2 linked regions of the Microterricola viridarii genome follow. Each later gene encodes a partner of the first gene's protein in a complex. Links are inferred from orthologs where the notes say so. Each region holds a gene or a part of one and is shown on either strand. Other genes may lie near its edges.

Region 1 (3,386 bases):
TTCGAAGACTCGTTCTACAAGCTGTTGGCGAACATACAGCCAGCGCGCGGGCACCGGTCCCGCCGCGTCGGGCGGCACTCCTGCCGAGTGGGCCTGTCGAGATCCCGGCGTCGACCGGCGGATGCCGCAGCGTGCGCCACTTCGTGTTGCTCTGCGCCACATGATGTGGCGCAGACGGCCACGAAGTGGCGCTGGGCGAGGGCCCGGGCGTCAGCGCCTCGGACGCCGCCCGACGACGCATCAAGCGGGGGCTTCCGAACAGTGTGGCGTCCTCGTACCGTGCAGGAGCCCCCGCTCGGCGCGCCGATAGCGTCGGCCTCCGGAGCCGGCCCTCCCTCGAGCCAACGGGCTGCGCGCAGCACCGGCGGATGCCGCAGCGTGCGCCACTTCGTGCTGCTCTGCGCCACATCATGTGGCGCGGAAGGCCACGAAGTGGCGCTGGGCGCGGGCCGGGGCGTCAGTGCCTCGGACGCTGTCACTCCCCCGAGCCAACGGGAATCTGCCCGGCGGCCAGCGAGGTCGCGGACGAGGTCTCGATACGGCGCTGGCGCGCCTACTCGACCAGCGGGAGGGGCGCGCCGCAAGGACCGGGCAGCGCAGCGGCCGAAGCCCGGGAGTCAACGGGGCACTGGCGCGCGGCGCTAGCGGGAGGGCGGGAGGGCGATTCGGACCGGGCCGGCGCCGATGGGGCCGTCGCCCGGGAGGGGCGCCGGCGCGGGCAGCTCCTGCTGCGCCTCCCAGACGAGGTGCGCCTCGTGGGTCTGCGGCCGGAACACCTCGTCGACGACGCCCAGCATGCCCCCGCCCGCGCTCCGCCGCCGGCGCTTGCGCTCGGACGCGGCGAGCCGCGGCCCCAGGAGCGGCCACAGCAGGAAGCCCGCCAGGAGCACCCCGGCGAGCACCAGCAGCGGAAGGGGATCAATCAAGGTGGCCGGCCTTCTCCATCTGGCGCAGCTCCCGCTTGATCTCGGACAGCTCATCGCGCAGGCGCGCGGCCAGCTCGAACTTCAGCTCGCCGGCGGCCTGCAACATCTGCTCGTTGAGGTCGGCGATGAGCGACTCCAGCTCGTTGCCGCCGGCGGAGGCGATGCCCTCGCGGCGCAGGTTCGGAACCGGGGACTTCTTGCGCCCCTCACGGCCGGCCAGCAGCTCGGCCGTGTCTGCCTCCTCGCGGGCCAGCACGTCGGTGATGTCGGCGATGCGCTTGCGCAGCGGCTGAGGGTCGATGCCGTGCAGCTCGTTGTACGCGACCTGCTTCTCGCGCCGCCTGGTGGTCTCCTCGATGGCCTTCGCCATCGAGTCGGTGACCCGGTCGGCGTACATGTGCACCTCGCCGGAGACGTTGCGGGCGGCACGCCCGATTGTCTGGATGAGGGAGGTCGCCGAGCGCAGGAAGCCCTCCTTGTCGGCGTCGAGGATCGCCACGAGCGACACCTCGGGCAGGTCGAGGCCCTCGCGCAGCAGGTTGATGCCGACCAACACGTCGTAGACGCCCTGGCGCAGCTCGGTGAGCAGCTCCACCCGGCGGAGCGTGTCGACATCCGAGTGCAGGTAGCGCACCCGCACGCCGGACTCGGTGAAGAAGTCGGTAAGCTCCTCCGCCATCTTCTTGGTGAGGGTGGTGACCAGCACGCGCTCGTCCTTGGCCGCCCGGATGCGGATCTCCTCGAGCAGGTCGTCGATCTGGCCCTTGCTCGGCTTCAGCACGATGGCGGGGTCGACGAGACCGGTCGGGCGGATGATCTGCTCGACGACGCCGTCGGCGATGGCCATCTCGTACTTGCCCGGCGTGGCGGAGAGGTAGACGGCCTGGCCGACGCGGTTCTTGAACTCGTCGAACTTGAGCGGCCGGTTGTCCAGCGCGCTCGGCAGCCGGAATCCGTGCTCGACCAGGGTGCGCTTGCGCGAGGAGTCGCCCTCGTACATGGCGCCGATCTGCGGCACGGTCACGTGGGACTCGTCGATGACGACGAGGAAGTCGTCCGGGAAGTAGTCGAGCAGGCAGTGCGGGGCCTCCCCCACCGCCCGCTGGTCGATGTGCCTGGAGTAGTTCTCGATGCCGGAGCAGAAGCCGATCTGTTCCATCATCTCCAGGTCGAAGTTGGTGCGCATGCGCAGCCGCTGCGCCTCCAGCAGCTTGCCCTCCCGCTCCAGCTGGGCCAGCCGCCACTCCAGCTCCTCGCGGATGGTGACGATGGCCTTCTGCATCACCTCGGTGCTCGCGACGTAGTGCGAGCCGGGGAACACGGCGACGGAGTCGAGCTTGCGCACGACATCGCCGGTGAGCGGGTGCAGCGAGTACAGCGCCTCGATCTCGTCACCGAACATCTCGATGCGGATCGCCAGCTCCTCGTACACGGGGATGATCTCGATGGTGTCGCCGCGCACCCGGAAGTTGCCGCGGGAGAAGTCGATGTCGTTGCGCTGGTATTGCATCGAGACGAACTTGCGCACCAGGGCGTCGCGGCCGATCTTCTGGCCGACCTGGAGGGCGACCATGGCGTTCATGTACTCGTCCGGCGTGCCGAGGCCGTAGATGCAGGAGACGGTGGAGACGACGATGACGTCGCGCCGGCTGAGCAGCGAGTTGGTGGTGGAGTGCCGGAGCCTCTCCACCTCGGCGTTGACCGAGCTGTCCTTCTCGATGAAGGTGTCGGTCTGCGGGACGTACGCCTCCGGCTGGTAGTAGTCGTAGTAGGAGACGAAGTACTCGACGGCGTTGTGCGGCATCAGCTCGCGGAACTCGTTGGCCAGCTGCGCCGCCAGCGTCTTGTTGTGGGCGAGCACGAGGGTGGGGCGCTGCACCGCCTCGACCAGCCAGGCCGTCGTCGCCGACTTGCCCGTTCCGGTGGCGCCGAGGAGCACCACGTCGGTCTCGCCGGCGTTGATGCGCGCGGTCAGATCGGCGATGGCGCCGGGCTGGTCACCGCTCGGCGTGTAGTCGCTGACGACTTCGAAGGGGCGGACGGAGCGGGTGGGTTCCATGCCCCAAGTCTACGGACGCCCGCCGACACCGCGCTCTGCTTGAATCTGCAGCCAGAGGTCGTCGACCTGGCTCATGGTGTGGGCGAGGGTGCCGTCGGCGTCGATCACGACGTCGGCGACGGCGCGGCGCTCCTCGTCGCTGGCCTGCGCCTCGACCCGGGCGACGGCGTGGGCGGGGTCGAGCCCGCGCTCCTCGACCAACCGGGCGACGCGGGTCTTCTTCGGCGCCTCGACGACGACGATCTTGTCGAAGCCCTCCCCGGCCCGGCCGGCCTCGACCAGCAGCGGGATGTCGTGCACGATGACGACGTCGGGGTCGGCTGCGACGGCCTCCGCCTTCATCTTCTCGCCGAGCTCGCGCACGGCCGGGTGCACGATGGCGTTGAGCTTGTCGCGGGCCG
Region 2 (3,301 bases), 960 kb from region 1 along the record:
CGGCTCCGCTGGCGGCCAAGATGGTGCCGAGCGCGACGCTGAGCACAAGCCCGATCGCGGCGATCCCCGCGCTGCGCAGCCGCACTCGATAGGGTTCGCTGCGCCCATACAGCGCCGTCATCGCCCCGAAGGAGGCGTAGGCGGCGAGGTCGAGCCGGTCGAGGGCGAGCAGGAGGAACAACGGAACGGCCACCGCGATCGCCGCCCGGGTCGCCACCTCGAAGTCACGAGGCTTCAGTGACCGCAGCCGGGCCGGGAGCGACTGTGGAGCGTCGTCTGTCATGCGACGCTCCCCTACAGTTTCTCGATGGGCTTGACGCGAAGCGTCAAGAAAGGCGGCAGCCCAGTTCCAAGGAATCCCATGATTCGTGACCGCTCGCTACAGTTTCTCGATCGGGGCGATCTTGATCAGGAGCTTCTTTGCGCCCGCCGTGTCGAACTGCACGTGCGCGACGCGCTTGGTGCCCTCACCGGTGACCTGGTTGACGCGGCCCTCGCCGAAGTCGACGTGCCGGATGCGATCGCCGGCCTCCAGGGTGAGATCGCCGTTGTCGCGCACCTGCGCTGTGACCTTGTTCGCCCACTCCGTCTTCGGCTTGGGGGCCGGCGGCAGCTCGCCGCCGAAGCGGTCGGAACCGCTGGAGCCGCGGGAGCCGTAGCCGTCGCGGCGCGCGTTCAGCGCGCGCGGCTGCGTGCCGCCGCGCGAGTTCGCCATGCCGGGCGACTGCCGCCACTCGATGAGGTCGCCGGGGATCTCCTGCAGGTAGCGGCTCGGCATCGCCACGTTCGTCTCGCCGAACTGGGCACGCGTCATCGCGAGCGAGAGGTAGAGCCGCTTCCTGGCCCTGGTGATGCCGACGTAGAACAAACGCCGCTCCTCGGCCGGGCCACCCGGCTCGCTGGCCGACATCTGGTGCGGCAGCAGGCCCTCCTCGATGCCGGTGAGGAACACGGAGTCGTACTCCAGGCCCTTGGCCGTGTGCAGGGTCATCAGGGAGACGGTCCCGCTGGAGTCGTCGAGGTCGTCGGCCGCGGCCACGAGCGATACCTGGGTGAGGAAGTCGATCAGGCCGGCATCCGGGTTCTCCTTGACGAAGTCCTTGGTCTGCGCGAGCAGCTCCTCGACGTTCTCGGCGCGGGTCTCGTCTTGCGGGTCGCGGCTGCTGCGCAGCGTCTCGAGCAGGGTGCTCTCGGTCAGCAGGAAGCCGAGCACCTCGCTCACGCTGGAGACGCCGGCCGCCGAATCGGATGAGCGCTGTGCCGGGTCGAGCATGAGGGCGGCCTCGTCGAGCAGCCTGGCCAGTTTGACGATGGCACCGGTGACCTTGGGCCCCATGCCGAGGCTGCCCGCATCACGCATGGCCTGCCGGAAGCTGATGCCGTTGGCCTCGGCGAAGCTGGCCAGCTGCGTCTCGGTGGCTGGCCCGATGCCGCGCTTGGGCGTGTTCAGGATCCGGCGCAGGGCGAGCTCGTCGGCCGGGTTCGCCACGGCGATGAGGTACGCCATCGCGTCCTTGATCTCGGCCCGCTCATAGAACTTGGTGCCGCCGACGACGCGGTAGGGCACGGCGGAGCGCACGAAGATCTCCTCCAACGCGCGGGTCTGCGCGTTGGTGCGGTAGAACACGGCGATGTCGCGGTAGGCGACGCCCTCGCCGCGCAGCTTCTCGATCTCGTCGGCGATGAACTGGGCCTCGTCGTGGCCGGAGTACCCGGTGTATCCGATGATCTTGGCGCCGTCGCCGATGGCCGTCCAGAGCTTCTTGTCCTTGCGGTCGAAGTTGTTGGAGATGACGGCATTGGCCGCGCTCAGGATGTTCTGCGTCGAGCGGTAGTTCTGCTCGAGCAGCACCACCTTGGCGCCCGGATAGTCGCGCTCGAATTCGACGATGTTGCGGATGTCGGCGCCGCGGAAGGCGTAGATCGACTGGTCGGAGTCGCCGACGACGGTCAGCGATGCGCCCGGGATGGCCCCGGTCGCGTCTTGCAGCGAGCGCACGTGGTGGCCGGCCGTGTCGAGCTCCGCGACGACGTGCGGCTCGATCGGCCGGGTGAGCTCCTTGATGAAGGAGTACTGGGCGTGGTTGGTGTCCTGGTACTCGTCGACGAGGATGTGCCGGAACCGGCGCTGGTAGAGCGCGGCGGTGGCCGGGAACGCCCGGAACAGGAACACCGTCTCGGCCAGGAGGTCGTCGAAGTCCAGCGCCTGCGCGGCGCGCAGGCGCTTGGTGTACTGCCGGAAGATCTCGACGAACATGACCTCTTGCGGGTCGTTGAGGTTGGCGTTGCGCGCGTAGCTGTCGACATCCGCCAGCTCGTTCTTGAGCTTGGAGATCTTGTTCGAGACGCCCGCCGCGGTGAAGCCGAGGGTGTCGGCCGAGAGTTCCTTGATGATGCGCTTGATGACGTTGCGCGAGTCGGCGGAGTCGTAGATGGTGAAGCTGCTGCTGAGCCCGGCCCGCTCGGCCTCTGCGCGCAGGATGCGCACGCAGGCGGAGTGGAAGGTGGAGATCCACATGCCGCTGGAGGCCTGGCCGAGGAGCTGCTCGACGCGCTCGCGCATCTCGGCTGCGGCCTTGTTGGTGAAGGTGATGGCGAGGATCTGGCTGGGCCAGGCCTCGCGGCTGCCGATCAGCCCGGCGATACGGTGGGTGAGCACGCGGGTCTTGCCGGATCCGGCGCCGGCCACGATGAGCAGGGCGGGGCCGCGGTATTCGACCGCTTCGCGCTGCTCGGGGTTGAGGCCGTCGAGCAGGCTGTCTCCCCCGGCCCAGGCACCGCCGCCGGGCAGCCCGCCCGCTGAGGCCCCGCCGGGAACGAATCCCGCCGGCGGCGCCGCGTTGTTGGCGCCCAGGGTCGACGGGAAGCCGGCCGGCCCATCGTGCACGATCATCGGTCGCGAGTCGGTCGGTTCGTCGGGGTCAAAGAGAGTGCTCATGTCTGCTCCCAGTGTAGGCGGGGCCGCTGACAGAGGGCTGCCCGGCCCGCTGGCCTCACGCCGCCGGGCGGAGGCTGTCGCGCACGGCGACGGCCAGGTCCGGGTGATCGGCGAAGACGCCGTCGATGCCGGTGCCCATGATCAGCTCGAACTCGCCCCACCAGTCCCCGTGGCGGGCCTGGCCGACGCCGGCGCGGTGGGCCGGCAGCAGGAAGCGGTTCTCCGGGCGCAGCGTCCACGTGTACACCTCGAGCATCGCCGAGTGGGCCAGGTCGACGAGGTCACTCGTCTGCGGCGTGCCCGCGGCATCCTGCCGCACGATCATGGAGCGGTCGACGCTGATGCCGTCGACGAGGCCGCCGA

The links. Proteins that work in one complex are often made in the same cells at the same time.
Region 2: the proteins of uvrB (region 1) and BLT62_RS05200 are in contact, whole or in part, in a crystal structure (PDB 7EGT), measured with the Thermus thermophilus proteins. The link is inferred for Microterricola viridarii from one-to-one orthologs. Residues at the interface, in WP_096411307.1 of Thermus thermophilus: Glu23, Leu25, Arg26, Asp27, Gly28, Glu29, Arg30, Phe31, Arg55, Glu326, Asp327, Phe328, Glu379, Ser382, Gln383, His398, Gly400, Arg401; in WP_096412145.1 of Thermus thermophilus: His654, Arg656, Phe657, Gln666, Asp668, Glu669, Lys680, Arg681, Leu682, Ser683, Lys685, Tyr686, Ala687.

What each region holds. Positions count from the first base shown.
Region 1 is NZ_LT629742.1:2,101,477-2,104,862, reverse strand. What follows is about bases 453-3,386. They hold uvrB (excinuclease ABC subunit UvrB), read right to left. Parts: upstream 2,986-3,386; coding sequence 919-2,985; downstream 453-918. Other genes in these bases: coaE (dephospho-CoA kinase), read right to left, coding at 2,995-3,386; BLT62_RS09620 (hypothetical protein), read right to left, coding at 642-926. UniProt on the Escherichia coli protein: The UvrABC repair system catalyzes the recognition and processing of DNA lesions. A damage recognition complex composed of 2 UvrA and 2 UvrB subunits scans DNA for abnormalities.
Region 2 is NZ_LT629742.1:1,137,240-1,140,540, reverse strand. The notes cover bases 160-3,301. They hold BLT62_RS05200 (ATP-dependent helicase), read right to left. Parts: upstream 2,939-3,301; coding sequence 380-2,938; downstream 160-379. Other genes in these bases: BLT62_RS05195 (glycerophosphodiester phosphodiesterase family protein), read right to left, coding at 2,994-3,301; BLT62_RS05205 (FUSC family protein), read right to left, coding at 160-283. Also shown: more of BLT62_RS05205, read right to left, coding at 1-159. UniProt on the Escherichia coli protein: A helicase with DNA-dependent ATPase activity. Unwinds DNA duplexes with 3'-5' polarity. Translocates on single-stranded DNA with 3'-5' polarity. Initiates unwinding more efficiently from a nicked substrate than double-stranded DNA.